Regions from separate parts of the Arthrobacter sp. Rue61a genome, predicted to be linked through region 1. Evidence: riboswitches for the same ligand, from Rfam matches in the RefSeq annotation. Region 1 holds a riboswitch; each other region holds the start of a gene.

Region 1 (7,529 bases):
ATGGCAACTGGGATATTGCTCGGTTCAACGGGTAGAGCCTTCATTCACGAACCTTTCAGGCCTGTCATGTGGCCCTGTCATTGGAGCAATAGTAGCCGGGAGACAGGCCAAGAACGCCAGAATACGCGGAAGCATGACCAAAGGATCTTGACTGTTACTCCCATCACAACATATCCTCATAGGCAACAAGTGTTGTCTGTGAGGCATACAACACATCCCCAATCTCCAATCGTCAGCACAGAGACTTCGACGCTTCGCAGGAGTATCGTCGAAAACCCCAACCTCCGTGCATCAGCTCCAAGGACCGTTCATGGAATCTTCGGCTATAAACATCGCAATCGTGGTGGTGTACCTGCTCGCCATGCTGGCATTCGGCTGGTGGGGCAAGTCCCGCACCAAGAACAACAGCGACTTCCTGGTGGCCGGCCGCCGCCTGGGACCCTTCCTTTACACCGGCACCATGGCCGCAGTGGTCCTCGGTGGCGCATCCACCGTGGGCGGCGTCGGCCTCGGTTACAAGTTCGGCATTTCCGGCATGTGGCTGGTGGTGGCCATCGGCTCAGGCGTGCTGTTGCTCAGCCTTCTGTTCGCCGGAACCATCCAGAAGCTCAAGATCTACACGGTCTCCCAGATGCTGACTCTCCGCTACGGCAGCACCGCAACCCAGACCTCGGGCATCGTCATGTTGGCCTACACACTGATGCTGTGTGCCACGTCCACCGGCGCCTACGCCACCATTTTCGTGGTCCTCTTCGGCTGGGAGCGTTGGCTCGCCATCGCCATCGGCGGCGCAATCGTCCTGGTCTACTCCACCATCGGCGGCATGTGGTCCATCACTTTGGCCGACCAGGTCCAGTTCGTCATCAAGACGGTGGGAATCTTCTTCCTCATGCTCCCCTTCGCACTGAACGCTGCTGGTGGCCTCGACGGCATCCGCGCCCGCGTCGATGAGAGCTTCTTCGACATCGGTGGCATCGGCCTTCAGACGATCATCACCTACTTCGTCGTTTACACACTCGGCCTCCTGATCGGCCAGGACATCTGGCAGCGCGTCTTCACCGCCAAGACCCCCACGGTTGCCCGTTGGGGCGGCGCTACCGCTGGCGTCTACTGCATCCTTTACGGCTTCGCCGGTGCCCTGATCGGCATGGCTGCCAGCGTGGCCCTCTCCGGTGTGGAGATCGCTGCCAAGGATGACGTCTATGCCGAAGTGGCTACCCGACTCCTGCCCATCGGCATCGGCGGCCTGGTACTCGCTGCAGCTGTCGCCGCCATGATGTCCACGGCTTCCGGCGCACTGATCGCTGCCGCCACCGTTGCCCGCGCCGACGTCATGCCCTTCGTTGCCAGCTGGTTCGGCAAGAAGGTGGACACGTCCGACTCCGACAACCCTGAGCACGACGTCAAGGCCAACCGCTACTGGGTCCTCGGACTGGGAATCGTGGCCATCATCATCGCCATCTCCACCAAGGACGTTGTGGCCGCTCTGACCATCGCCTACGACATCCTGGTGGGCGGCCTGCTGGTAGCCATCATCGGTGGCTTGGTGTGGAAGCGCGGAACGGGCATCGCGGCAGCATGGTCCATGGCGGCCGGTTCAGTGATAACCCTGGGCACCATGATCATCCTCGAGATCAACGCCGAAGTTCCTCTTGACGGCATCTACGCCAACGAGCCCATCTACTTCGGTTTGATCGCCTCGGCTGCGGTGTACGTAGTGGTCTCGCTGCTGAGCAAGCCCACCGATCCGGCCGTCATGAAGGCGTGGACGGACCGTGTGGCCGGCACCCGCGTGGCAGAGGAAGAGCTCACCACGCCGGCTTCCTAGGCAGGCACAAAGAAACAAACAAAGTTCGACGGCGGCGCCTCCCCTTTTCGGGGCGGCGCCGCCGTTGCGTTATGCCCCCACCCTTGGAAGGCCCGCTCTACACGCAAAGACCACCCCAAAGTGCGCAGAGTAGGCCCCACAACACACACCCACCCCTTGGAAGGCCCGCTCTACACGCAAAGACCACCCCAAAGCGCGCAAAGCAGGCCCCACAACAAACCAGGCCCCACAACGCACGCCCACCCCTTGGAAGGCCCGCTCTACACGCAAGACCACCCCAAAGCGCGCAAAGCAGGGCGCAGAACGGGCCTCGCAACGGGTCGTCCGGGCAGCCATGGGATAGGGTGGTCCCAGCTTCAAGAGATGTGGTGCCAAGCTCCGACTGGCCACACACCAACCCCATGTTCACGGGTGGTTCGGATGAGGAAGCGGCCCGTCCCGGACCAGAGACAACCGAGCGGGCAAGAGCACTCTCCCAAGGAGCAGTCCCTTGCCGTACCAAGGCGATACCACCCCGGCAGCAAGCACCCCAAAAACACCCAGCATCCTGGAAGCACCAGGAACCCCGGCGAAAACGCCCACGGTCCCGGTGATTCCCGCCGTCGACCTCTTCCTTGGCACGGTGACCATCACGACAAAGGCCCGGACAGGGAAGTTCGCATATCCCGAGCCGCAGCTGATCGCGCAAGCATTGGCCAAAGCCATACTGCCGACGCGCTGGTGTGAGGCGTCAAGGACGCTGACGGTGACTGTTGCGGCCGTCGGGAAGCGGGCGGGCCTCCAACGTCACTTCACACTGAGCCGCGACTATCCATCCTAGATTTCCTCATCCTCGTCGCGGAATTCTTCGGTTTCGTCGAGGGGGACCACACGTTCGTCGTCCTCGGGGGCGTCCACTTCCTCAACCCAGGGCTCATCCACTTCCTGGTCTTCGGCGTAGTCGTAGGCCGGGTCGGACTCAATGGTTGTCCGCTCCGGGTAGTTGGCGTGTGATTCGGTGGTGTTCATGGTGCAACCTCCGTCTCGTGGGCCGGTTCGGCCCGTTGACCCGAATGCAGAATCCAGTGGCGGGAAGGCCCCGTCCCTGTCCTTCCATCTGAGCACCGGCACGGGCAAGGGTCAAGGAAATTACGGTGCACCGAACATTCCAGGTGAGGAATACCAGCCAAAAATCGGCGCGGATAAGCGGTAGTGTGGGGCGTGCAATGGGGCCGCAACTACCCCACCCAGCACAGGAGACAAAGTGCAGATGCACCAGGAATCCCACAGTTCGTCGAGCCCAGCTCCGGACCCCACCCCCGGCTCAGCAGCCCCCGAATCAGCAGCCGTGCCTCCCTCGCACGCGGACATCCGCCGGTGGCGCCAGTACCTGGCCGATGAGCGTGCCGAGGCCGCCGTCTACCGGGAGCTTGCCAGCGGCGCGACGGCGAAGAACGCCAAATCCTGCTCGCTTTGGCCGAGGCCGAAGGCAGGCACGAGGCCCATTGGCTCAAGCTCCTTGGCGAGCACGCCGGAATGCCCAAGGCAGCGTCCAGCCGCAGCCGGTTCCTGGGCTTCCTGGCCCGTAACTTCGGCTCCGTGTTTGTGCTCGCCCTTGCGCAGCGCGCTGAAGGCCGCTCCCCGTACGGAACCGAACCTGCCGCGACGCCTGCCATGGTGGCAGATGAACAAATCCACGAAGAAGTAGTCCGGGGCCTTGCCACGCGTGGTCGCAACAGGCTCTCCGGAACGTTCCGCGCCGCCGTTTTTGGCGCCAACGACGGCCTGGTCAGCAACCTTTCCCTGGTCATGGGCATGGCCGCAACCGGAGTGCCCAGCCCCGTGGTGCTCATGAGTGGCGTGGCGGGTCTCCTGGCCGGTGCGCTGTCCATGGGTGCGGGCGAATACGTCTCAGTCCGCTCACAGCGGGAACTCCTTAATGCCACTTTGCCCACGCAGGCCACTCTGACCGCGGCGCCGTCGTTGGACATCGAGCACAACGAACTGGTCCTGGTGTACTTGGCCCGGGGCATGACGCGCGAAGCCGCGGAGCACCGCGCTGCCGAGCGCATGGGACTGTTCAGCTGCGACTGCGACCCAAGCCTCTCCTTGCAGCCGGAGAAGCCACCCATTGACGACCACGAGTCCGTGGGTTCAGCATGGGGCGCTGCGATGTCCAGCTTCTGCTTCTTCGCCTCGGGCGCCATCGTGCCCATCCTCCCGTTCATTTTCGGCATGACGGGCATCGCCGCCTTGCTGGTGGCCGGCGTTCTGGTGGGCATCGCGCTCCTGGCGACTGGCGCCGTCGTCGGGTTGTTGTCCGGAACCTCGCCGCTGAGCCGCGGGCTGCGGCAGCTTGCCATTGGCCTGGGAGCGGCGGCGGCCACGTACGGGCTGGGTCTGGCGTTCGGCGCGGCTATCGTCTAAGTTTGGACGGCTCGGTCCGGAGACCGTAATGTTGGTTCGTCCTCCGCGCTGCCCCGCGTGACCAGGGCATCAGGAATGGAGAACCGTGGACCCGGAGCGGGAAGCAACGCGTGCGCCCAGGCACCGACGCACTGGAACAGCCGTGCGTATTCTCCGCGGCGTCCTCATGGCCGTCATTGCCGCCGTCGTCGCCGTCCTGGTGAGTGGATTCCTTCAGGGCGACCCTCGCATCACCGCGCTGTTCCCGGGCGTCAGCGTTCCGGGTTCACCGCAGGACGGGCCGGGCGAAGCGGAACCGGCACGCGCCCCTGACGCACCGCCGCCCGGACGTGAGGAAGCGGACGCCCCGCTGGCCTCCCCTTCGGCGCCGGGAACCACCAACGATTCGTACAAGTTTTTGGCCACCAACGACGACGGCACTCCGGTGGGCTATTCGCCCTGCCGTCCGCTTCATTACGTCGTGAACAACGCGTCCGCACCTGCCGGCTCCGATGACCTGCTGGCCACCGCTTTGGCGAATATATCCGCTGCGTCCGGCATCCAGTTCGTCAACGATGGCACCACGGACGAGGTGCCGGTAGACCGGCGCGAACCCTACCAGCCGTCCAAATACGGTGACCGGTGGGCTCCCTTGCTGATTTCGTGGACCACACCCGTGGAGGCACCGGCCCTGGCCGACAACGTCATCGGGACCGGAGGCAGCACCATGTACTCCCTCAACAAGGGCCCCAAAAGCTACATCACCGGGAGCTTGGAGCTGGACACTCCGCAGGTAACGGAACTGCTGGCCAGTCCCGGCGGGGCCGACTACGTCCTGGCAGTCATGCAACACGAGTTGGGCCATGTGATGGGCTTGGACCACGTGGATGATCCGATCCAACTCATGTACCCGGAGATCGGCGCACCCGACGGACTCGCGGCGGGCGACCTGAACGGCCTGTACCTTCTTGCCTCGGCGCCCTGCCGCAAGGACATCTAAGCGCCTTCGCACGCCAAGCACTCGCGGCATGGACTCCCGGCGGAGTGGGACTTATGCTGGCGAATACGGCCGACGGCGGCGCCCCACCTTCCGTCGCGGCCTCCACGTCAGGGGGTTCCATGGAACCTTATGGGTCGCCCAAGTGGCCGGACCACGATCCCCCTCGTCCGAGTTACCTTCCGCATACCCCGCGCCCACCGGAGCCTCCCCCGGTCAGGCCACCGATCAAGCACAGCAGCATCGCGGCCATCCTGTTCCTTTTCGGCGTGCTCGGTCTGGTGTGCGCAGGAGCCTATTTCAGCGGCGAACTCCAGCACCTCCTCTACGGATCGTCCGCCACACAGAGCCAGGCACCCCGGCCCGGGCTCGTACCGTTCGGCCAACGCCAGGACCCGATCCCGGGACTCGAGGAAGCCGACGCGCCGCTCGGCACGCCGGGACCACTGGGCCGCACCAGTTCCTCGTACAAGTTCCTGGCCGTCAAGGAAGACGGAACCCCGCTGGCCTACTCTCCCTGCAGGCCCATCCACTACGTGGTCAACTCGGACCTGGCCCCGCCGTCCTGGCAGCCATTGGTGGAGGAAGCCGTGAGACAGGCCAGCGAAGCCACGGGATTGAAGTTCATCTATGACGGACCCAGTTCCGAAGTTCCCTCCCCCACCAGGCCCGGATACCAGCCCGAAAGGTACGGGGACCGCTGGGCGCCCGTGCTTATTGCCTGGAGCACACCGGAGCAGGTTCCGCGTCTGACCGGGCAGACCGTGGGCCTTGGTGGCAGCTCCTCCATTGGCCTCAGCAACGGTTACAAGGCCTATGTGACAGGCACCGTGTCCTTGGATGCGCCACAATTCGCGGAGATCGTGGACGCCCCCAGCGGAGAGGAGATCGGCGTGGCTGTGATCATGCATGAGCTGGGACATCTCCTGGGCCTGGACCACGTGGACGATCCCCGGCAACTCATGTTCGACCAAGCGTCCTGGGTCCGCGGATTCGCCGCAGGCGACCGGACAGGGCTCGCCCAGCTGGGCACGGGTCCTTGCAGCAAGGATTTCTAAGGGGCTAGCCGGCCACCACTTACCCGGCTACCACCGCGAGCGCATCCTCCACGGTGTCCACCAGGAAGATCTTGTCCGCCATGGGCTTCCCCGCGGCGAGGCTCTGCAACATGGGCCAGGCAGGGAAAGTCCGTTCCCAGTGTTCGCGCCCTACCAACACCATAGGTGTGATGGTCTCCGGGGCTCCGTAGTAGTTCTCGCACGCGTCCTGGAAAATTTCCTGCACCGTTCCGGCCGCGCCTGGAAGGAACACAATGCCGCCGTCGCAGAGCTCCAGCAGGATGGCCTCGCGGACAGCGTTGGCGAAGTACTTGGCGATGTGCGTGGCAAAGAGATTGGGCGGCTCATGACCATAGAACCATGTTGGAATGCCGAGCGTCGGGGTGCCGTCCGGATAACGTTCGACGACGGCGGCTGCTTGCCGCGCCCAAGCCGTCACGGAGGGCCTGAACCCGGGCACAGCGGCGAGATCCTCAAGCGCGACGATGGAGTCGGCGTCGGGCAGTCCGCTCAAGTAGGCGCCGAGATTGGCGGCTTCCATGGCGCCGGGACCCCCGCCCGTGGCCACCGTAAAGCCCGCCTGTGCCAGCAACCGTCCCAGCTTTGCGGCGTCGGCGAATTCTTTGGTGCCGCGCTGCGCGGCATGTCCTCCCATGACACCCACCAGCTTGGTCCCGGCGAGTGCCCCGTGGTCCAGCAGTTCGTCCAGGGCGTCGCCGATTGCGTGGTCGTGCAGGGCCGCTGCGAGGGTGGCGTCCAGGCTGCCCCGTTGCCCGGGGAGGATGCTCCACTGGTAGACGCGGGCATCCAGGGTGGATTCGTACTCTGTGACGGCGATGCCCTCATACAGTTCGCTGGCCGTGTAAACGCCGCCGCGGTAGGGATTGAACGGCACATTGTGAAGCTTGGGGAAGATGAGCGCTCCCCGCCGGCGGAGGCTCTCCTCCACCCCGTCGTCGAAAGTGCACCCCAGGAAAATCGCACCTTGGGGGTTCAAGGCTTTGAGGTCCCGCGAGTGGCCCCGAAGGTCCAGCGATTGCGCGTGCCAGCCGTTCATGGAGCCGGCCCCTGCACTCACCAGCTGGTGGAAGTGGACCACGCTTTCGACGTCGAGAGTTCGCGGACTCGGGTTCAAAGCTCCGGAGCGGTTCATGGTTTCAGCGTAGTGGTGCAGCCGTTTGTGTGCCGGGCCTTGATCCGGTGCATCATGAAGCATGAAGAGTTCAGAAGTTGTTCGGCCGCGTATCGGCGTCCCGGTCCG
Region 2 (7,529 bases), 1.6 Mb from region 1:
CCTCGGTGGAGTCGCCCGAGGAAGGCGTGGTGGTGCTGGACCACATCCGGGACAAGCTCGCAGTCCTGACGGCCCTCACCGCCAATTCGCCTTACTGGCGGGGGCTTCCCACGGGTTTCGACAGCTACCGCACCCAGGCCTGGAACCGCTGGCCCACATCCGGCCCTTCATCCGTATTTGGTTCGCTGACTGCCTATCGACGCATCGTGAAGCGTCTTTTGGAAACGGGCGTGATCATGGACGAAGGCATGATCTACTTCGACGCACGCATCTCCCGTAACCACCCCACCGTGGAGGTCCGCGTCGCCGATGTCTGCCTCCGGGCCGAGGACGCCGCACTGATCGCCGTGCTGGTGCGGGCTTTGGTGGAGACTGCTTCCTTGGAAATGCTCGACGGCGTCGAACCCACCGCGGTGCCAACGGCCCTCCTGCGAATGGCGAGCTGGCAGGCCAGCAATTCGGGTTTGCGCGGAGACCTCCTGGACTTCGGAGACTTCCTACCGCAACCAGCAGCGGATGTCGTGTGGGCGCTGGTTGACTATCTGAGCCCCGTACTGGACGACCAAGGTGAGTTGGAGCTCGTCAAAGCAGGGATTTCGGACGTACTGGACCGGGGCAACGGCGCCCACGAGCAACGGGAAACCGCGGTGCGCTACAACAAAAGGCAGCACGACGGTCAAACCCAGCTGGGGAGTCCGCTCACCAACGAAGCCTTGGCCGCCGTCGTCGGGCATGCTGCGAAGGTGACTGTGCGCGGTGCTGCCGCCGATGCTCATAAGGATCCGGCGCCCATGCTGACCCGGGTCAGGCGACCTTAGGCCTCACGTTCTTCCGGCTGCTCCCACGCGATCAGGTAAGCGCCCGCGAGTCCCTCAATCAGGTAGAAAGCGAACGGCGGAATGTCCTTCTTGGCCACGAGGATGGCGCCGTAGATGGGCGCGGAGGCCGCAGCCGTAACCCCGATCCATCGTTTGACAGGCAAGGATAGAAGGCTCCCGCCGAGCGCGGCCAACGCCACAACATGCAGCCCGGAATAGGCCAGGAACGGCGCGTTGGATCCACGGCGGTAGGCGAACCCCTCAATATCGGAAGCCCGCCGGGCAAGACTGGAAACGAAGAGCGGGGCGCCGGCAAGCAGTGCGGCTGCAGCGCCATAAGCCCATTTCTTCGCCTTCCTGTGTGAGGTGCCCGAGTCCGGAATGGAACGGGCGAAGGCTGCGAATCCCACAGGCACTGCAACTGTTCCTGCCGCGGTAAGGTGCTGCCCCGTGATCCAGCCGCGTTGGCCGGCTTGCAGCATGCGGAGGCGCTCGGCGTCGTCGGGGGTGATGTAGACGCGTGAGACCGGCGAGATTCCGACGAACCACACCACCGTGCCGGCGACAATTACTGCTCCGGCACGGCGATACGGATGGTTCCCGCTCATGGCAGCAAGGTTAGACCTGTTTGAGGGCCTTCTCCAGATCCAAGATAAGGTCGCCCACATCTTCAAGTCCCACGGACAGTCGCACCACACCATCAGAAAGCCCGATGGCCGCGCGGCCCTCCGGCCCCATGGCCCGGTGGGTGGTGGTTGCCGGATGCGTGATGAGGGACTTGGAGTCGCCCAGGTTGTTGGAAATGTCGATCACGCTGAGGCCATCAAGCAACGCAAAGGCTGCCTCCTTGGCTGAACGACCGGCTGAAGGCGAGAGTTCAAACGTCAGCACCGTACCGCCGGCCTTCATCTGCTTCGCGGCGAGCTGGTACTGGGGGTGCGACTTCAGCAGCGGGTACTTGACCCAGCTGATGGCAGGCTGCTGCTCCAACCACTCGGCGATCTTCAAAGCGGACGCGGAGCTGTGGTTCACGCGCAGCCCGATGGTCTCCAAGCCCTTGGTCAACACCCAGGCGTTGAACGCGGACAGAGAAGGGCCGGTGTGCCGCATAAGCTGCTTGACCGGGCCGTCGATGAATTCCTTGGTGCCCAGGATTGCGCCGCCAAGGACGCGCCCTTGGCCGTCGATGTGTTTGGTGCCGGAATAGACGATCACGTCGGCGCCCAGCTCACCGCAGCGTTGCAGCAGCGGAGTGGCAAAGACATTGTCGACCACGACAGTCGCCCCGGCGGCATGCGCCAGTTCGCTGACTGCAGCGATATCGACGATCTCCTGCATCGGGTTGGACGGCGACTCGAAGAACACCGCGGTGGTGGGTTCGGAGAGGGCTTCACGCCACTGCTCCAGATCCGGGCCGTCCACGAATACCGTCTCCACGCCCCAGCGCGGCAGGATCTCATTGAGGATCACGAAGCAGGAGCCAAACAGGGAGCGGGCGGCAACCACGCGGTCGCCGGCAGCCAGCAGGGCACCCAAAGCGGTGAAGACAGCGGACATGCCGGACGCCGTCGCAAAGCACGCTTCGGTTCCTTCAAGCAGCCGCAGCCGCTCCTGGAACGTGGCCACGGAGGGGTTGCCGTAGCGGGAGTAGACGAAGCGTTCGTCCTCACCGGTGAAGGCTCGCTCTGCGGCGGCTGCGGACTCGTAAACGAACCCGGAGTTCAGGAAAACGGGCTCGGACGTTTCCTGGAAATTGGTACGGTCAAGGCCACCGCGGACGGCTTGGGTGTCAGGGCTCCAGCCAGCGGCGTCGGGATTGAAAGTCACTTACTCGGTCCCCAAATTCGTCGGCAGGCCACGGTTCTTCCACCCGTTAACGGTGCGTTCGCCGTAGCGGTCCGGTTCGCCTTCAAAGCCCTCAAGGACGTTGTAGGCAGTGAAGCCGGCCTGGGTTGCGGCGATTGCGGCCGAGATGGAGCGCTGGCCGGAACGGCACAGGAACACCAGCTCAACGCCGTCGTCTTCGGGTGCCTGCTGCTGCAGATCCTCGATGAAACGGGAGTTGGGAATGCCGCCAGCCAGGTTCCACTGGATGAACAGGGGGTCGTTCTCGGTGGCTTTGGTATCGGGGATGCCGATGTGGGCCCATTCGCCCTCGGTGCGGACGTCCACCAGGATGGCGCCCTCTTGAAGCTTGGCCCACGCGTCCTGCGGGGTCAGATCACCTGCGTAGCTCATGCGTGGCCCTCAAATGCTTCTTCGTCGTCGTAGTTTTCCAGCTGATCGACGGCGTTGGCTACCGCAGCATCCGCGCTGGCGATCGCGGCAGGCAGGACAACGGCTTGGGCAACGATCACGTCGGTGCCGTTGAACGTGGCGGCCGGGCTGCCATGGAGCACGTAACCTTCTGCGAGCGAGTTGTGGATGCGCTCGCAAAAATCACGGGTATCCGGGCCTGTAATCAGGCGGTAGGAGAGTTTTTCTTCAGTGGGTTCAGGCATTGCTGGTGCTCCTCAGTCACGCTTGCAGTACGAGTTGTCGATACGCCGAGTAGTCACCTGAGGCACCCCGCCGGAGAGAGGGTTGCCGACCAGCAAGTCAGGGCTTTGCGCTGGTGCTCATTACTCAAGAAAAACGTAACATCCACGGGCATCGGGCCGCACTTGCGGGCTGTTGCGGGGCCGTCATGTTGCGTAATCGGCGGCTCATCCCTTATTCGTTTTTCAGCGCACGCACTGCCGCGCCCACCGTTGGGAAGAAGTGGTCGGGCGTAAAGCGGGCCGCTGTGCCCAAATGGATCAACTTGTCTTTCACAGGTCCCTTCAGTTCGGCGAACACGAGGTCCACGCCTTTGCTTGCCAGCCATTCATCCAAAGTGACGAGGTCGTCCAGCGCCGTAGTGTCGATCCCGGTGATGGGCTCCGCGGCGAGGATGACGTGGGTAATGGCATCTGTTGTCTCATCCGGTGCCTCGTCAAGTTGCTCCCGGACAAAGGCCGCCAGTACCTGCCCATTACCGAAGAACAGCGGCGCATCGAAGCGGAGGATGAGAAGTCCCGGGATGCGTTCACCATCGGGGTGCCGCTCAAGGTCGTGATAGCCAGGGAGCCCTTCTTCAGCACCGAGTTCTGTCCGGTACGGATCCCAGGCCCTCCGCACGAAGTCCAGAAGCGCCAACGCAATGGCCACCACGATTCCCTGCAGTACCCCAACGGTGAGGACGCCCAGGAACGCGGCCAGCATCACCACAGATTCGCTGCGGCTCATGCTGAAGAGCCGCTTCACGCCCGCGGGGTCCGCGAGGGCAATGGCTGCGGCGATGACGACGGCGGCCAACGTTGCGGAGGGCAGGTACTCGGTCACTCCGGGAGCCAGCAGCATGAAGGCCAGCACCAGCACGGAACCCACCACGCCGGTCATCTGGGATTTGGCACCAGCATCCACGGCCACCGGGGTTCTGGAGGTACTGCCGGAGATCGGGAATCCGCCCAGCAGTCCGGTGGCCGCGTTGGCTGCCCCGAGCGCCGCCATTTCCCTGTTTCCCGAGACCTTCTTCCCTTCCTTGGCCGCCAATGTTTGGGATAGGACGCCGGTGTCCGCGAAGGCCATGAGGGCGATCCCTGCCGCAGCGGGAAGCAGCGTGAGAGCATCAGCCCAGCCGATGCCCCCGAGTGCGGGCATCGGGAGGCCCTGCGGCAGGACTCCGGTGACCTTCACGTCGTCGTTCAGGCCCCAAACCGCCGTAACAACGCAAGAGCCGACCACCGCCAGCAGGACGCCGGGTACCTTCCACTTCAGCAGCCGCGGGATCCAAATGAGGGCAAGGGAACCGCTACCCAGCAGCAGGGCGGTGACATTGACGCCACCGCCGAGCACCCCGGTGGTGACCTTCGCGAGCTTCTCCCAGATGTCGCCGTCGGCCTCTATCCCGAAGAACGCCGGTAGCTGCGACAACAGCACCAGTAACGCAATTCCGTTCAGGTATCCGAGCCGGATGGGTTTGGACAGCAGGCCGGTAATGGTTCCCAGTTTCAGGGCAGAACCGGCCAGCATGATCACCCCGATCAGCACAGCCAACAGCCCGGCCAATGCCACCGATTTTTCGCTGCTGCCAGCTGCCAGCGGCACAATGGCGGCGGCGATCATGGGGGCTAGGGCTGAGTCGGGTCCGAGGACCAGGATGCGGGAAGGCCCCACAATGGCGTAAACCAGCAACGGGACCACCGTTGCGTACAGTCCGGTGACGGGAGGAAGGCCGGCCGCCTGCGCATAGGCCATGCCGGCTGGCACCAGTAAGGCGAACAACGCAGCGCCCGCCACGATGTCATGCCGCAGCCATTCGCGCTTGTATCCCTTGAGCGCCCAGACGCCCGAAAGCCGGTCCTTGGCGGAGGTGCGGGTGGGTGAACTCATACAGCGATCATTCCCGACCCATGCTGTTTGCGGAACAAGGAGCCCGCCGTATGTGGAAAATTCGATCGCTCATGAGTCCCACCCAAATGTGACGCCCCGGGAGCATAATTGACGCAGTACGACCCCCTGTAACTTCGCATGAAATCAGGTCGCGGTGAACGGACAGAGCAGTTCTACACTCAAGCCCATGCTGCACTTTGGATGGTTTGTGGGCCACGGTTTCGGAGTCCAAGGCTGGGGCACTCCTGGTTACGGCTTGGGCTACGACTGGAAGAAACCCGCCCTGTACCAGGAAGCCGTGCGCGCTTTTGAGCGATCCGGGCTGGACCTGTTCATCATCGAGGATTCCCTCACTGTTCCGGACACGTATGGCGGTACGGCTGAGGTCTCATTGGCCCACGCGTCTTTCGCGCCAAAGCATGATCCGTTGGCGCTGGTTCCGTACCTTCTCTCCGCCACGGAGCACCTGGGGATCGTGCCCACGGTCAGCGCTTCCTTCTACCCTCCCTTCACCGCCGCCAGGCTTCTAGCCACACTGCAGCACTTCTCGGAAGGCCAGCTTGGCTGGAACGTGGTTACCTCCGGCAGTGATCTCGCAGCGCAGAATTACGGGCTGGATCAGCAGATTGAACACGACCTCCGCTACGAGAAAGCGGAGGAATTCGTTGACGTCGTCAGGCGGCTTTGGCGCAGTTGGGAACCTGCTGCTGTGCTTGAGGATGTTGAGGCGGGAGTGTTCGCAGACCACAGCAAAGTGCACCCGATCAACCATGAGGGCGACTTCTTCAAGGTCCGGGGACCGCTGAACACGGCGCCCTTGCCGGAAGAACCCGTGCTGGTGCAGGCCGGTGCCTCTCCCCGGGGCAAAGCATTCGCAGGCGGCCATGCTGACGTGGCCATTGCCCTGGCGCGTGGCGTTGACGGGATGAAGTCCTACCGGGATTCGATCCGCGCCGAAGCCGCCAAGGCGGGGAGGAAGCCCGACGACGTCAAGGTACTTTTTGTCCTGAAACCCACGGTTGTTGGTTCCACAGCCGAGGCAGAGGAGCTGCGGGCGCAGCGGCGGGAACTCACCCAGCGAGACATCGACAGCCAGCTCAACTCAATTTCCTACCTCTCCGTCATCGACTTCAAGCAGTTCGACCTCGACGCCCCGCTTCCCGAGCTGAGCACCAACAGCAACCAAGGCACGCTGGAACACTTCGCCAAAGCTGCCCCTCCGGGTTCCACGCTGCGCCAAATCCTCCAGGCACGCAGCGGCGGAGCAGGCGACTCGATCATCGGCACTGTAGGCGAAATCGCTGACTATCTGGAGGAAACAGGCTCGGCCGTAGGTGGCGACGGATTTCTTTTCTCCGGCTTTGTGGACCCAGTGACCGTGCACGGTGTACTGGACAAACTCACCCCGGAACTGCGGCGGCGCGGCCTGTTGAGGAAGAGTTACGGCAACGGTGGATTCCGGCAGAACCTCCTGGACTTCTGATGGTCTCCCATGAAACGCCAACCCTCCTGATCGGAACGGCTCCGGTGCGCCCCGCGGACGTGGCGCTGGCGGCTGAAGATCCGACGTTTCATGTGAAACTCAACCCAGATGCGTTGTCCTTGATAGGCCGCTCGCGGGAAATCGTGGAGTCGACCGCCGCCTCCGGCCAGCGGGTCTATGGACTTAACACCTTGCTCGGTTCCGGCCGCGACACCGCTGTGGAGGAGAAGTCGCTCCTGGCCTATCAAGTCCAGGTGGTCAGGTACCACAACAGCGGAGTGGGTTCGTCTTTGGACCGCGCCGCTGCCCGCGCCGTGATCCTCACCCGGCTTATCGGATTCAGCCGCGGCGGTTCCGGTGTGCGACCGGAAACTGCAGTGTTCTATGCGGAACTGCTCAACCGCGGCGTCTTTCCCGCCATCCCTCGCGAAGGCTCGGTGGGTTCATCGGACCTGACCCAGCTTGCCGCCGTCGCCGCCGTTGCCATCGGTGAAGGTGAAGCATTCGACGCGGACGGCACGCTGGTCCCCGGCGCCAAGGCGCTCGCCGACGCCGGCCTCCAGCCCCTTGTCCTCGCCCCGGGGGAGGCCCTCGCCTTGGTGAGTGCCAACGCGTATTCGGTGGGCGTTGGAACCCTCGCATTGCTGCGGCTGCAGCACTTGGCCGAGCTGGCCGACGTCGCGCTTTCCCTCTCGCTGGAGACGATCGCAAGGTACGACGGCGGCGGGAACCTCAGCCCGTTTTCGCCGGCAATCCAGGCGGCCAAGGCTGTGGACGGGCAGCGGGACTCGGCTGCTGCTGTGCGTCGCCTGCTG
Region 3 (7,529 bases), 450 kb from region 1:
CCGATGTCCCAAGGATGGTCTTTCGAAACCCGCCAGATCCATGCAGGCCAAGAGCCTGACGCCGCCACCGGAGCTCGCTCGCTTCCGATCTACCAGACCACGTCCTTCGTGTTCCCCAGTGCCGAGAGTGCTGCCAACCGCTTCGCGTTGGCGGAGCTTGCACCCATCTACACCCGGATCGGCAACCCGACGCAGGATGTTGTGGAGCAGCGGGTCGCGAGCCTTGAAGGTGGCCTGGGGGCACTTCTGCTCAGCTCCGGACAGGCCGCGGAGACGTTCGCCATCCTGAACATCGCTGAGGCCGGGGACCACATCGTGGCGAGCCCCAGCCTGTACGGCGGCACGTACAACCTGCTGGCGCACACGCTGAAGAAGTTCGGAATTGCGGTCACCTTCGTGGAGGACCCCGACAATCTGGAGCAGTGGCGTGACGCCGTCCAGCCGAACACCAAGCTGTTCTTCGGCGAGGTTGTGTCCAACCCCCGCCAGGACGTGCTGGACATTGAGGGCATCGCCCGCACCGCTCACGAGGCCGGTGTGCCCCTGATCGTCGACAACACCCTGTCAACGCCCTACCTTATTCGTCCCATCGAGTGGGGCGCGGACATCGTGGTTCACTCGGCCACCAAATACCTGGGTGGTCACGGTTCAGCAATCGCCGGTGTGATTGTGGACTCCGGCAACTTCGACTTCGGCAAGGACCCGGAGCGCTTCCCTGGGTTCAATACCCCGGACCCCAGCTACAACGGACTGGTCTATGCCCGGGATCTCGGCAAGGACGGCGCCCTGGGCGCCAACCTCTCCTACATCCTCAAGGCCCGCGTCCAGTTGCTTCGCGATCTAGGCTCCGCCGTGTCTCCGTTCAACGCCTTCCTCATTGCCCAGGGTTTGGAGACCTTGAGCCTGCGCGTGGAGCGTCACGTTGCCAACGCCACCAAGGTGGCTGAGTGGCTTGAAAGCCACGACGACGTCGAGTCGGTCGCCTATGCGGGCCTGCCATCCAGCCCGTGGTACAGCCGGGGCCGGAAATACGGCCCCAAGGGCACGGGCGCCATTGTTGCCTTCAACATCATGGGCGGCGTAGAAGCGGGCAAGCGCTTTGTGGACGGACTGGAGCTGCACTCGCACGTTGCCAACATCGGTGACGTCCGCTCGCTGGTCATCCACCCGGCGTCCACTACGCACAGTCAGTTGACGGTGGAGCAGCAGGTGGCTGCAGGCGTCAACCCCGGCCTGGTGCGGTTGTCCGTGGGCATCGAGAACGTGGATGACATCATCGCCGACCTCGAAGCCGGTTTCCGGGCTGCGAAGGGCGCCTAACGCCGCGGTTCAAAGTCTCAGCCCGACTGCCGCCCGCGTCGACGATTATTCGCCGGGCGGCAGTTCAGGGTGCTCATTCGTGAACGAAGGCACCCCAAACCGTCACACTGTTGTCACATTCTTCGCCAGAACCGCCCTGTATTTCCTAGACTCTTCGTATTAGGTCATGAGTGCCAGCACACAGCCCCGGCTTGCTGGCCGGCAACCCTCCTCCGCGGTGGGGTGCCCCGGGTGAAGACCTGGCCTGTTCGCACGCAAGGCGACGGGCAAGCGCGAGGTTAAGGTGTCAAAGGAATGACCATTACTGCTACAGCCCTTCCAAAATCCGGAGAAGAAGACGGAATCGTCAAGTACGCCGGCATAGGGCCGCTGGAACTTGAAGCCGGCGGATTCCTTCCCGACGTTGTCCTTGCGTACGAGACCTGGGGGCAGCTGAACTCCGACGCATCCAATGCCGTACTCGTCCAGCACGCGCTCACGGGCAGTACACACGTAGCCCGCGGCGCCACGGATGAAGAAGGCTGGTGGGAGCAACTTGTTGGACCAGGTGCCACCATCGACACCAACAAGTTCTTCGTCATCTCCATCAACATCGTGGGCGGCTGTTACGGCAGCACCGGCCCATCATCAGCAGCACCCGATGGCAAGCCCTGGGGTTCTCGTTTCCCGTTGGTCACTCTGCGCGACAGCACGGTGGCTGAGTCACGCCTTGCCGATGCTTTGGGCATCGACTCCTGGCACGCCGTGTTGGGTGGGTCGATGGGCGGCGCCCGTGCGCTCGAGTGGGCCGTGACGTTCCCCGAGCGGGTGGAGCGCTGCGCCGTGATCTCGGTGGGCGCCTACAGCACGGCCGAGCAGATTGCCTTCGCGCAGGCCCAAACCCTGGCCATCCGGCAGGACCCGAACTTCAATCACGGCGACTACTACGGCGGTGCCGCGCCTGAGCATGGTTTGGCGTTGGCCCGACGTATCGCCCACATCACGTACCGCTCAGCGTTGGAGTTGGACTTCCGCTTCGGCCGGCAAGCCCAGCACCAGGAGACGCCGCTGACAGCTGCTGTGCTGGGGGAGCGCGGGCGCTACCAAGTGGAAAGCTACCTGGACCACCAGGGGACAAAGCTGGTCCGCCGTTTCGATGCCAACAGCTACATCGCCATTACCGAGGCCTTGATGTCCCATGACGTCACTCGTGGTCGCGGCACGTTGGAAGCGGCATTGTCGCGCACCAAGGCTGAGTTCTTTGTGGCGGCCGTGGACAGCGACAGGCTCTACTTCCCGGCACAGTCGCGGGAACTCGCCGCGGCACTCCCGGGAGACGTATCGGTCCACCTCATTGAGGCGCCGATTGGACACGATGGCTTCCTCACCGAGATCGGCCAGCTCTCGGCGCAGCTCCGCGAAGCCTTCTTCGGCTAAACCAGGCTCACGTTCAGGGTGGCCTAGCCGTTCATGATGTCGCCGCGCTGCTTCATGTAATCCTCCATGGCGATCTCGCCGTTGCTGAACTTCGCATCCAGCTCGGCCAGCTTGCGCGCACGGTAGCCTTGCGGCTGCGAGCTTCCCGTTGCGGGAAACGGCGTGGGGGACGAAGAGTTCGACGGCGGCCCGGCCTGCGGTGTCTCATCCGCGGGGCGTACGACGATCGGCTCCGACGGGTACCCGGGGTAATTCTGCGGCGGGTACCCCGGGCCCGGCAGATTCTGCGGCGGGTACCCGGGGCCGCGGAACGTGTCATTCTGGATCCGACGCGCCCGGGAGCGGTTGTACATGCGGATTCCGAGTGGAATCAGCCACGAGCAGACGATGATCCAGAAGATCAGATTGTTCACAGTGCAGGCCTCCTAGGTCTCATCCCAGCTTAGTCCTGCCACCTGGACGCGGCCCGTCTCCCGGAACCAGCCCGGCTAATTCACACCAGCGTGGTCTCCATGCCCAAGAACCGGCCGTAACGATCCGCCTCGGCCTCCAAGGCGTCTTGTTCTTCCGCCGTTGCCGGCCGGTTCATTCGGACATCGAGTTCGCAGGTCATGCCGGAGAAACTGTGGCGCCACCATCCGGCCAACCTGCCGTTCAGCAGGACCACGTGCATGGGTCCGTTGTCCTCGGGGAAGTATGGCGCCGTTCCACCAAGGAAGTGCCGGGACTGTGAGTAGCCCATCACGTATTCGTCGTAGCACTGAATGAGGTCCAGGCGGGGGAGCCCGGGGTCCTCCATCGCTGAAGGATCGTCGCCGTTGGTGAGAGCCTCCGCTTCCTCAGAGGCCAGATAGAACTCCAGACCATCGAAGTGAACGGTGCCCAGGCTCCCGGGGGAGATCTCCTCAGACACGCCGATCCCCCGCTTCACGTCTTTCATGGTCAGCCCGGACCACACGGCACAGTCCTTGATCGTGGCGGGTCCCCGGCTGGTGAAGTACCGGAGTGCCAACTGTCCAAGGGCCTGTTCGCGGGCTTCGGCAGTCAGCGGTGACAGAACCGAACCGGGAACGCGTTCCTCGAACAGGGCATATGTCTGTTTCAGGGCACCTCCGGCGGAGCGGACGGGGGAGCCGCTCACCAGTATCCGGCTGATTTCCGCGTGCATGAGGTGGTAGATGAACCCCAGGCCCTTTCCGGGGAAGCCTGCTTGTACCAAGACTTCGGCGAGTTCCTCGCGCGTCTTGTGGGCTCCTCCGGCCACGGCAGCGGCCAGGATCCGGCCACTCTTTGCAGCAGCCCCCTCATCGATTCCCGTCTGACGGTACATGCCTTTGTTGCCCTGGTGGAGGCGATCTGCGGACAATCCCATCAGCCAGCCAAGATCGTCCCGATGCACAAAGTGCCAGGTGGGCCGGAGGATGTGGGTCCGCAGGATGACCCCGTCGGATACAGCCTGCTCAACGTCTGCGGCCGTGACCATCGGTGAAGTGCTGGCGGAGCTTCTCTGAGCAAGGGTCCATCTGGCATAGGGGAATTCTTGCGACTGCACGGCCAGGAGGTTCCGGACCACGTCCCCGGGATTTCCGGCAAAGGGGGCCCGCAACTGCTGCCTCCGTAGCCGTGTCCGCCTGATAGTCTCCGCGGACAGGGAGCTGTCACCCGGCACGGCGGACCTCGCAGTGAAGAAGCGTCACGTCAGCTGCGCGGCAGCAGGGTGCCGGTAGAGCCGAAGACAGGTCCCGGCGTCGGACGCTTTGGCGTGATGCCGTCGCCTGAGGACCGGTGCCGAAGCCGCCGGATGACCCATGGGACAAAGTACTCACGAGCCCACACGAGGTCCGATGAGCGGGCTTCGCGCCATGTACGCGGCGGAAGGGCCTTGGGCATCAGGGGCTCGAGCGTGTGTTGGACGTTCAGTGCCTCCAGGACCATCATGGCGATGGTGTGATGGCCCAGCGGCGAGAAGTGCAGGCGGTCCGCGTCCCACATCTGGGTATCAGCCAGCTGCCGCAGAGACCACATGTCGGCGATGATGGCGTCGTGGCGGGCGGCCACCGTACGGAGGTTTTCGTTGTAGATGGCAACTTTGCCGCGGATACGCCCCAAGACCGACGCGGCAGTATCCGGACCGTTGAAGAGCACCACGGTGGCGCCGCCGGAGCCCAGCTGCGCCACCGCGGCATCGAGCTTTTCGGCCAACAGATCGGGATCGCCGCCGGGGCGGATGAGGTCGTTGCCGCCGGCCGAAATGGACACGAGGTCCGGCTGCAATTCCAGGCAGGGCGTCACCTGTTCATCGATGATTTGCTGCAGCAGCCTGCCACGGATAGCGAGGTTGGCATAGGCGAAGTCTTCCTGTCCGCGGCTCAGCTCCTCAGCGACCCGGTCAGCCCAACCTCGGTGACCACCCGGGTTCCGGGGCTCGGGGTCGCCGATGCCCTCCGTGAACGAGTCACCCAGTGCCACGTAACGGCTCCAAGGATGCTTTTGAATGGACTCGCCCGGCTTCAGTAAAGGATTGTTCTCACTCACGCTCATATCCTGCACCGTGACGGCGACCCTACGCCACCGTAGGTTGTTACTTGTGGGTAACTGCAAGAATGGACCCATGACTGAAGCACCCACATTTCCCGCCCCCGTAGTCCTGTGGTCCCACGATGAAGCCGAGCGTGCAGGCAAGCCGCTCCTGGTCCTGCTTCACGGCTATGGATCCAACGAGGACGATCTCTTCAGCCTGGCCGGATTGCTGCCCGACGGCTTTGTTGTCGCCGCCCTTCGCGCACCGATGCCCATGGGGCCGGGCTTCACCTGGTTCCCTCTCACGGCGTCCATCGACTATTCGCTGGAAGCCGTGAAGCACGCAGCCGAGTATGCGCTCGAATGGCTGGACACGGTCAAAGCAAACCACTCGTCAGTGACATTGCTCGGTTTCTCCATGGGCATGGCGATGGCTACCACCATGCTCCGCTACCGACCCGCGGACTTCGCCGCCGTCGTCGGGCTTTCAGGCTTTGTGATCGACGCCGGTGCTGACGCCGCCTTCCGGGACGATGAACTGGACGGATCGTTACCGATGTTCTGGGGCCGTGACCAGCAGGATCCCGTCATCACCCAGGACAAGATCGAATACACCATGGGATGGGTCCGCAAGCACGTTGACCTCACCAAAGTGCTCTACACGGGGATGTGGCACGGCATTAACCAGCAGGAGATCGGACACGTGGGCGAGTTCCTCACCCACAAAGTCCTGACTGACTAGGCTCTGGTGATCCGGACCGTCTGGCCGTTGACGGTTACGGTATCGCCGACGTGGAGTTGGCGGCCTCGGCGGTCGTCAATTTCGTTGTTGACTTTGACCAAGCCGTTCTTGATGAGCTCCGTGGCTTCAACGCCGTCCTCCACCAAGTTGGCGAGCTTCAGCAGCTGGCCCAGGCGGATCATGTCGTCGCGGATGGGGATCTCTTCAATTTCGGGGTTGCTCATACAGCAATGATGCCTGAAGTAGTGTGGTGACGGTGCCGCAGTCTCCTCCCCGTCCCGCCCTTCCACTGGTCATTGGCCTTCCTATTGCAGTAGCAACCGGCTTGGTCATCCCGCTTCAAGGGAGGATCAATGGGGCCCTCGGGGCCAAACTGGACGACGGAATCGCCGCGGCTGTGGTGAGCTTCACCACAGGACTCCTGCTCATCAGCGCTATTTCCTTTGCCACTCCCCGGGGTAGGGCCGGGCTCCGGCGCATCATTCCCGCTGTCCGGAACCGCAGCTTTCCCAGGTTCTATGTCATGGCCGGCGCCATCGGTGCGTTGTTCGTCTTTGCCCAGTCGTTCACGGTTGCCCTGCTGGGTGTCGCGTTGTTCACAGTCGCGGCCGTAACGGGCCAAACGTTGAGCGGACTGCTCGTGGACCGGATGGGCATCGGTCCGGGAGGAAAACGCGCTATCACCGGTGTCCGGGTCCTCGGCAGTGTCCTGACCGTTGCCGCGGTGGCTTGGGCTGTTTCGCCACGGTTTGGCGGCGACGCCGACATCGCATCGCTCGTGCTGCCGGTTCTCCTGCCGCTGGCTGCCGGCTTCTTCATGAGCTTCCAGCAGGCCATGAACGGAACCGCCACAGTCCATTACGGGACGCCCATCGCAGCCACCCTGGTCAACTTCATTGCCGGGTCAGCCATTCTGTGGATTGCGTGGATGATCAAGCTGGCTGTGGCCGGGCCGGGAAACCCGCTTCCCGGCGAGTGGTGGTACTACCTTGGCGGTCCCATGGGCTGCCTGTTCATCGGCTTGGCAGCACTGCTGGTCCGTAGCCTTGGCGTCCTGATCACCGGTTTGGGCATGATTGCCGGGCAGCTGGTGGGATCGTTGGTGCTCGACGTCGTGATCCCCAGTCCCGGCGCGGTGGTCGCCTTGCCCACGGTCCTGGGTACCGTCCTGACGCTCGCCGCGATCGTCGTGGCCACGTTGCCGTGGCCCAAGGGAGCCTTCGCACGGAGAGGTGCGGCCAAAGGCCGGTAGGCTAGGAGACGCAGTGCCCTGCAGTACTTTTTCCAGTAGTCTCAAGTACTTTGCAGTAAATTTCCCCCAGCACCCCGCCGGACAACCTCGTCCGGGTCCGGGGCAACCACCGCGGACCGCACCCAGCGGCCCTGTAGAACAAATGGAGTACCCATGGCAGCAAAATCCGTCCTTGACCAGGTCATTTCCCTCTCCAAGCGGAGGGGCTTTGTCTTCCAGGCCGGTGAAATCTATGGTGGCTCCCGTTCTGCGTGGGACTACGGTCCCCTCGGTGCGGAG
Region 4 (7,529 bases), 2.0 Mb from region 1:
CTGCTGAGGGACGGCCGCGTTCGCCGCGCATACCTTGGCCTGGTCAGCACTCCGATACCCCTCGATGCGAGTGCGGTGGTACGGACCGGCCAGAAGGAGGGTCTGCGGGTGGTGGAGGTCATTCCGGGCTCGCCTGCGGAGTTGTCCGGACTTCAACCGGGGGACGTGGTGTTGCGTGCGCAGGACCGTGCGGTTTCCAGCGCTGAAAGCCTGCAGAAGTTGCTTTTTGCCGACGCTATCGGCGAGCCTTTCCCCTTGACGGTGCTCCGCGAAGGCAAGGCCCTGAAGATCACAGCCGTGCCATCCGAAATGAGTCAGCCGGCCTAGGTGTTTGCCGGCTGAGGCTCCCTGTCTAGCCTTGGTCCTCACGAACGTCCACCACGCCGATGAAACGGCTTCCGACGCCCTCGTATTCGCTGCGTACGTCGCCGAGGAAGAGTTCGGGAAGTTCGTTGTTTCGGTGGGTGCCGCAGAAGACGAAGGAGAAGTCCGGCCACCATTTCTTGGGGCGAACGGCTTCGGAGTAGCCGCACACAGCGCATGTCAGATGAACCCAGACGGGTCGCTTGCCGGTGCGGTTGGCCCGGGACTGTACCAGCCACGCCGGGGGGTTGTCCTGCATCTCCCTGAGCTCGGCCTCTGAGAGGCGGGACGGAATGCCGTGGCGTTGGGCCATTTCCATCGAAATATCAAGGGCCAAGGCGGCATCACGTCTGCTAATCACCATTCAACGATACGGGACTTCCCCGGCGTAGGCTGTGCACATGACTGACGCAGCGGCCCTCCTGCCGAGAACTCCGCTCCAAAAGCGCGTACTTGTGGTGGCGATTGTGGCTTCGTTCATCGCGATCCTTGATGGATTTGTGGTGAATCTCGCACTTCCGGCGATCGGGCGTGAACTGGGTGGCGGCCTGGTCATTCAGCAATGGGTGGTGGACGCGTACTTGCTCACCTTGGGGGCGTTGATCCTGGTGGCCGGCTCATTATCCGACCATTTCGGCAGGGCAAGGATTCTTGAATGGGGCCTCGCCGGTTTCGCGCTGACCTCGGTCATGTGCGGGCTGGCATGGACCGGAGAGGTGCTGGTGGTTTCGCGGGCTCTCCAAGGGATCGCTGGCGCCCTCCTGGTTCCGAGTTCGCTTGCCATGATCATCTCGTCGTTCTCAGGCCCGGCGCAGTCGAAGGCCATTGGGCAATGGTCCGGCTGGACAAGCGCCGCGGCCATTGTGGGTCCGCTCATCGGTGGTGTGGCCGTGGATCTTCTGTCCTGGCGGGTCATCTTCTTCATCAACGTCATACCCGCGGTTGCCATTTGGCCCATGCTTGCCGGTCTCCGGGCGTCCGATGCCACGAGGGACAAGAGCAAGAGCATCGACTACCTGGGGGCTTTCCTAGCCATGGTGGGCCTGGGAGGACCGGTGTATGCCTTCATCGAACAGGGGAGGATGGGATGGAGCAGTGCCCAGGTATGGGCTCCGTTTCTGGTGGGTGTAGTTGCCATGGTTCTGTTCCTGGTTCACGAGTCCAGGACTGCTGAACCCATGTTGCCGCTGAGACTTTTCAGTATCCGCAACTTTGCCTGGGGTAATCTCGCCACGCTGGCCATCTATGCCGCCATTTCCCTGGGCTTCTTCGTGTTGGGCATCTATCTGCAGCAAGTGGGCGGCATGGGCGCCACGGTGGCGGGTATGGCGCTGCTTCCCGGCACAGTCATCCTGATGCTGGGTGCATCGTACTTTGGCGGCCTCGCTGGCAAGTACGGGCCAAGATGGTTCATGACGATCGGCCCCTTATTGTGCGGGGCGGGGTTCCTGATGTCGCTGTCTGTTCAGGACCCGCTCAACTACTGGACGCAGGTGCTCCCGGGGCAGATTGTCTTTGGCCTTGGCCTGGCGACGTTGGTGGCGCCCCTGACGGCCGCCATCCTGGGCGCTGTCCCTTCGGAGGAGGCCGGGATTGGTTCGGCCGTGAATAACGCCGTGGCCCGTATAGCAGGCCTGATCTCCATCGCCTTCGCCGGGGTGATTGTGGGGCCGGCTTTCACTAGGGACGGACTCTACAACGCCTTGCTGGTAACAGCAGGCCTGTTCCTGATCGGGGCGGTGGCGTCCGCCGTCGGAATCCGGAACCCGGTACAGGAAGTCGCGACAACCACTCTCAGCGAACCTGATACAGCCTCCGACGACGGCGGTGCGGCCGGGCAGCGCGGCTGACCTCTGAGGCGCCCCGGCTTAACGGGCCGGAAGAACGCACCCTTCGTGCGTCTCGGAGCTCTGGACCCAGAGGGCCGAGGTGACTTCGTCCGCGAGGTCGAACTCGCGGCCTTTTGCGCCGCTGCCGATGCGCACTACCAAGGCTCCGCCGAAAGGTTTACGGCCCACGACTTCGACCGGTGCGTCCAGGGATATCTCCTCCGAGGCAAGGTAGCGCAGGAGGTCCGGATTTTCGTCGCTGATTCGTGTGATGCGGCCCGAGTGGCCCTGGTCCAGTTCGATCATCCGGTAGGCGTGCGGCAACTCGACTGAACCATCGGCCGACGGAATAGGGTCGCCGTGCGGGTCCCGGACAGGATGGCCAAGCTTGGCAGACATACGCTCTATGAACGTATCGGACACCGCATGTTCCAACATTTCGGCTTCGTCATGGACTTCGTCCCAGCTGTAGCCGAGTTCCTCCACCAGGTACGTCTCAATGAGCCGGTGCCGGCGAACCATGGAGAGGGCGAGCCGCATACCTTGAGGGGTCAGCCTGATGGCGCTATAGGGTTGGTGATCCACCAAGCCCTGGTCCTTGAGCTTGCGTACCATCTCGGACACCGAGGAATTGGCCACCCCCAAGCGCTGGGCGAGCTGGGAGGACGTAATTGGTTTGTCCTGCCACTCCGTGTAGGAGTAGATGACCTTGACGTAGTCCTCAATCGAGGAGGAGGGCGTACTGGTCTTCACACCCTAAGCCTACCGTGGCGTCGTGCCCTGAATTTTGAATGCCCGCCAGGTTTGCGTCATGTAGGGCAACCCGATGGTTTCACCCGGGGAATGACCGAGGTGGTCGTGGAGGTACCACTCCAGGTTGTGCATGACCTTCGCCCGGGTGGCATCGTTGGCGCGGAGATAGTAGCTGCGGGACTTGGTCAATTCCATGATGTCCTCCGGCGTCAGGGAATCCTCCCACCTGGTCAGGTGGGATTCCAGGCCTTCGAACTCCGGACCGACGACTGGCCGGAAACCGGGCTTGTGGACATCGCCTGCATGCATGATGCGTGAAAGGCGGTGAACCCAGGGAACCGAAGTGTCCAATTGATTCCAGATCAACCCCAGGACCCCGTGGGGCTGCAGGATCCGGGCGATCTCCGTGCTCGCTGCGAGGGGCTCGCACCAGTGCCAGGCCTGGGCAACGCTGACGACGTCGAATGCTGAGTCCGTCAGTCCGGTTGCCTCTGCCGTTCCCTCCAACGCGTTGACGTGGGGGTAGCTCTTTCGCAATTGCTCCAGCATGTCCGTGGAAGGATCGACGGCGGTGACCGCCAGTCCGCGTTCGATGAGGAGTGCCGTGAACTTGCCTGTGCCCGCACCGAGGTCGGCCGCGGACCGCGCCCCGGGAGGAACGAGCCAATCCAGAGAGTCCTGTGGGTAGCCAGGACGCACGCGGTCATAGTGTTCTCCGCCGTCCTGGAAGCTCTGGCCGAGTTCGCGCCGACGGGCAGCGTGGAGCTTGGGACCTCGCGGTCCAGCGGGTCCGGGAATGCCGGCCGCACCGTTTGCGGGGCCCGGGGTACGCAGGGACACGCAGAACTCCTTCACAGGGTGGCCAAAAGGTACCCTACGAATTTACCGCAGCGGCCGGGACGCCCGGTTCACTGTGTTCTTAGTCGACCGTGCAGGGAGCTGCGCCCGCAGTGCCCGGAGTGTTTGGCGCCCACTCGGGGTAGCTGCGGTGGTCATTGGCGGGAACCCAGCGGCCCTCGTCCACCACGTAGTCCCAGCCCAGTCCGTCGCGCTTGAGCCCTTGGATGCCTGCTAGCAGCCTGGTGGCGTCCTCCAACCGGGAGCCGACGCCGAAGCTGGCGCGCAAAGAGCCTGAGGGAAGCCCGAGGCGCTTGAGGAGCGGGTGGGCGCAAAAGCGGCCATCTCGCAGGCCCACGCCGTGCTCCGCTGCCAGGTAAGCGGCCACCAATCCGGCGTCGAATCCTTCGACGGAGAAATTGACCACACCGATGGTGTCCAAGGAGTCAGTGAAGATCTTGTGGACTGTCACGCCGTCGATGGCCTCCAGGCCTTCCACCAAGTACGAGCGGATGGCAGCCTCGTGGGCGTGCCACGCGTCCTGGTCCAGGCCTGCGAGCACCTGGGTGGCGCGAGCGAGCGTTGCGGCTCCCAGCACGTTGGGGGAGCCGCCCTCGTGCCGTGCGGGGCCGGCCGCCCAGTTGACGGAGTCCAAACGGGCTTCACGGACCGCGCCGCCACCGGCCAGATGCGGAGTGCCGGCGTCGAGCCAGTCGGGACGGCCCACCACGACGCCGGCGCCGAAGGGAGCGTAGAGCTTGTGTCCGGAGAAGACAATGTAGTCGACGTCTGCTTCGGTGATATTGATCCGGCGGTGCGGAGCGAGCTGGGCGGCATCCACCACGATCCGCGCACCGTATTCGTGGGCCAGGGAAGCAAGTTCTGCGATGGGAAGAATTTCGCCGGTGACGTTGGAGGCTCCGGTCACCGCAAGCAGGCTGACACCGCCCTGGGCCAACTCTCCGCGGAGTTTGTCCAGTGTGGCGGACAGGGTGGGGGCCGCTACGACGCTGCGGTGCGGTACACCCTGCCATGGAAGCAGGTTGGCGTGGTGCTCGATATCCAGGTACAGGACCTCGCCTGCGGGCTTGCCGTCGATCTGCGGAAGGCACCCGGCCAGCAGGTTCAAGGAGTCCGTGGTGTTCCGGGTGAAGATGACAGAATCATCCGGCCGCCCACCGACGAAGTCACGGACGATGTTCCTGGAGTTCTCGTACACCGACGTGCTGATTTGGGAGGCGTAGCCTGCGCCGCGGTGGACACTCGCGTAGTAGGGAAGGACTTCGTTGAGGTACGCCGAGACGATGGTCAACGCCGGAGCCGATGCCCCGTAGTCGAGGTTTGCGTAGCGAACATGTCCGCCCTGAATCAGGGGCGCCTGCAACTCGGCGCCGGTAACAGCCGCCAGCGGCCGTGCAGCAGGGGCTGTTTCTGCTGTGGTTTCTGCGGCGAAGGACGGAATGATGTTTGAGTCGAACGTGACAGTGCTCATGGGACCTCACTCAAGAGGGACCCCCGGAGGGGATCCGCGCTTGCCGCATCCGTTCCGGACCGGCCGGGTCGTCACCCGGGGCACCCCACCGCGAATGGAGGGTTGCCGGCCAGCAAACCGGGGTTTAGCGCTGGCACTCGTGACCTGTAAAAAGGCTAGAGCACGTCCGGGGGCCCATCCAAAGCCGCTGCCGATTGTTAAGCCTTTTGTTACGCGGAAGGCAAAATGCCTGCTTCGTCGAATAAAAAACGGCGGAGACCCCCAAAAGGGGGCTGCCGCCGTCGAAAATTCCGTCGCCTACTGGTTAGACAAGGCGATGAAAAGTTTAGAGAAGGTCGTCCAGGCCGGGGTTGAGCCGCTTGAGGACCTCGGAGTGAAGGATCGAGTTGGTAGCCAGTGCATTGCCGCCGAAAGGACCGTCTTCGCCTTCCAGGGACGTGAAACGGCCGCCGGCCTCAGTGACGATGGGGACGAGTGCTGCCATGTCATAAAGGTTCAGCTCAGGCTCGCAGGCGATGTCCACTGCGCCCTCGGCCACGAGACAGTACGACCAGAAGTCACCATAGGCACGCGTGCGCCAGACGTCTTCGGTGAGGTCCAGGAACTCGTCAAGGTTGCCCCTTTCCTTCCAGCCCGAAAGGCTTGAGTAGGACATGGAGGCGTCTGCCAGGCTGGAGACGTTGGAAACTTTGAGGCGAGTGGCCGAGGCGAGGGACCGCCCCATGTAGGCACCCATGTCCTTGGCAGCCCACCAGCGTTTGCCCAACGCGGGGGCGCTCACGACGCCCACGACGGGTTCGCCTTCGTCCACGAGGGCGATCAACGTTGCCCACACCGGAACACCCCGGACGAAGTTCTTGGTTCCGTCGATGGGGTCGATGATCCAGCGGCGCGAGCCGTGGCCGCTGCTGCCGAACTCCTCGCCCAGGACCGCATCACGTGGGCGCGAGCGGGACAGCTGACCGCGGATTGCTTCCTCAGCGGCCTTGTCAGCGTCAGTGACAGGCGTGAGGTCGGGCTTGGTTTCGATCTTGAGGTCCAGCGCTTTGAAGCGATCCATGGTCTGGGCATCGACTGAGTCAGCGAGGACATGGGCAAGGCGCAGGTCATCGTTGTACGTGGAAACGGGATGGGTCATGCCACCAAACTATCCTGAATCGTTCGCCTCATTGGGGACGTGAAGCCGGTAACGATCAGTTGACGGTGCCCAGTTCCTTGGTCTCTTTCGCTTCGAGTCGTGGGTCTGCACCCAGCAAGCGGCGCAGGGAGGCCAGCCGCGCCACTCCTGATGGGCCTGCATGGCCATCGTTCACCCATGCATCAAGCCCGCAATTGGTGGCGGTGGCACCGTGCTTGCAGCCGCGGTCGCAGGTTTCCGTGCCGGGCTCAAGGTCCGGGAAGGAATGGAGGATCCGGTCCGGGTCCACATGCGCCAAGCCGAAGGAGCGTATGCCGGGAGTATCGATGATCCAGCTGCCGGACGGGGCATCGTCCAGCTTCAGCGCCAAAGCCGAGGATGACGTGTGCCGGCCACGGCCCGTCACCGCGTTGACGCCGCCAGTCGCGCGCTCTGCCCCCGTCAGTGCATTGACCATGGTGGATTTGCCTACACCTGAGTGGCCGAGCATGACGGTGACTTTGCCACCCAGATGTGAGCGGAGCTGGGAGACGGCGTCCTTGTCCAGCCGGGCTGAGAGTCCATCATCCGAGCGGGCATCGATGCCGCCGGCCTCGGAGTCAGCCGTACGGCTGATGATCACGGGAAAGTCCAAGCTCAGGTAATTGGCAAGGAGCTCCGCCGGATCCTTGACGTCCGCCTTGGTGATAAGCAGCAACGGCTCGATGCCGGCGTCGTATGCTGCAACCAAAGCACGGTCAATAAATCCGGTACGTGGTTCCGGGTTGGCCGCCGCAACAACCACAACGAGCTGATCGGCATTGGCTACAACCACTCGTTCGATGGGGTCCGTATCATCAGCGCTGCGGCGAAGGAGCGTCTTCCGCTCTTCCACCCGCACCAGGCGCGCCAGAGTGTCGGGGGACCCGGAGACGTCACCCACCAAAGCGACGAAGTCGCCAGGGACAACGGGATTGCGCCGCAGTTCACGGGCGCGGGCTGCAATCACGATGCGCTCATGTGCGGAATCTTCGCCCACAATAGCCCTGTAGCGCCCGCGGTCCACGGTGATGATCCTGCCTATCACGGCGTCGTCGTGGCTGGGGCGATCCTTGGTGCGGGGCCTGGATCCTTTTTT

What was found. A riboswitch is a leader RNA that binds a small molecule or an ion and turns the genes downstream of it on or off. The one in region 1 is predicted to bind S-adenosylmethionine.
Region 2: it holds a riboswitch for S-adenosylmethionine, as region 1 does, so the genes downstream of both, ARUE_RS19000 (DUF1737 domain-containing protein) here and ARUE_RS05070 (hypothetical protein) in region 1, are expected to answer to the same signal.
Region 3: it holds a riboswitch for S-adenosylmethionine, as region 1 does, so the genes downstream of both, metX (homoserine O-acetyltransferase MetX) here and ARUE_RS05070 (hypothetical protein) in region 1, are expected to answer to the same signal.
Region 4: it holds a riboswitch for S-adenosylmethionine, as region 1 does, so the genes downstream of both, ARUE_RS14025 (aminotransferase class V-fold PLP-dependent enzyme) here and ARUE_RS05070 (hypothetical protein) in region 1, are expected to answer to the same signal.

Annotation. Positions count from the first base shown of each region.
Region 1 covers NC_018531.1:1,068,315-1,075,843, reverse strand. Annotated here, with positions in the region: gene ARUE_RS05080 (helix-turn-helix domain-containing protein) at 1-44, opposite strand, end outside; gene ARUE_RS05075 (sodium:solute symporter family protein) at 311-1,828, shown strand; SAM riboswitch class IV at 2,183-2,302, shown strand; gene ARUE_RS05070 (hypothetical protein) at 2,319-2,648, shown strand; gene ARUE_RS05065 (hypothetical protein) at 2,645-2,836, opposite strand; partial or broken gene ARUE_RS05060 (VIT1/CCC1 transporter family protein) at 3,078-4,234, shown strand; gene ARUE_RS05055 (matrixin family metalloprotease) at 4,377-5,213, shown strand; gene ARUE_RS05050 (matrixin family metalloprotease) at 5,267-6,268, shown strand; gene ARUE_RS05045 (LOG family protein) at 6,288-7,421, opposite strand; gene ARUE_RS05040 (gamma-glutamyl-gamma-aminobutyrate hydrolase family protein) at 7,483-7,529, shown strand, end outside.
Region 2 covers NC_018531.1:4,161,521-4,169,049, reverse strand. Annotated here, with positions in the region: gene ARUE_RS19020 (glutamate--cysteine ligase 2) at 1-818, shown strand, start outside; gene ARUE_RS19015 (hypothetical protein) at 815-1,426, opposite strand; gene ARUE_RS19010 (O-succinylhomoserine sulfhydrylase) at 1,437-2,645, opposite strand; gene ARUE_RS19005 (rhodanese-like domain-containing protein) at 2,646-3,056, opposite strand; gene ARUE_RS19000 (DUF1737 domain-containing protein) at 3,053-3,319, opposite strand; SAM riboswitch class IV at 3,333-3,444, opposite strand; gene ARUE_RS18995 (SulP family inorganic anion transporter) at 3,531-5,231, opposite strand; gene ARUE_RS18990 (NtaA/DmoA family FMN-dependent monooxygenase) at 5,386-6,714, shown strand; gene ARUE_RS18985 (aromatic amino acid ammonia-lyase) at 6,714-7,529, shown strand, end outside.
Region 3 covers NC_018531.1:1,515,926-1,523,454, forward strand. Annotated here, with positions in the region: gene ARUE_RS06950 (bifunctional o-acetylhomoserine/o-acetylserine sulfhydrylase) at 1-1,320, shown strand, start outside; SAM riboswitch class IV at 1,483-1,599, shown strand; gene metX (homoserine O-acetyltransferase MetX) at 1,615-2,736, shown strand; gene ARUE_RS06960 (hypothetical protein) at 2,760-3,149, opposite strand; gene ARUE_RS06965 (winged helix DNA-binding domain-containing protein) at 3,230-4,405, opposite strand; gene ARUE_RS06970 (SGNH/GDSL hydrolase family protein) at 4,435-5,277, opposite strand; gene ARUE_RS06975 (alpha/beta hydrolase) at 5,348-5,998, shown strand; gene ARUE_RS06980 (RNA-binding S4 domain-containing protein) at 5,995-6,222, opposite strand; gene ARUE_RS06985 (DMT family transporter) at 6,246-7,250, shown strand; gene ARUE_RS06990 (glycine--tRNA ligase) at 7,404-7,529, shown strand, end outside.
Region 4 covers NC_018531.1:3,081,592-3,089,120, reverse strand. Annotated here, with positions in the region: gene ARUE_RS14050 (S1C family serine protease) at 1-327, shown strand, start outside; gene ARUE_RS14045 (hypothetical protein) at 353-727, opposite strand; gene ARUE_RS14040 (DHA2 family efflux MFS transporter permease subunit) at 759-2,213, shown strand; gene ARUE_RS14035 (metal-dependent transcriptional regulator) at 2,232-2,945, opposite strand; gene ARUE_RS14030 (class I SAM-dependent methyltransferase) at 2,955-3,779, opposite strand; gene ARUE_RS14025 (aminotransferase class V-fold PLP-dependent enzyme) at 3,865-5,274, opposite strand; SAM riboswitch class IV at 5,306-5,419, opposite strand; gene hisN (histidinol-phosphatase) at 5,600-6,412, opposite strand; gene rsgA (ribosome small subunit-dependent GTPase A) at 6,468-7,529, opposite strand, start outside.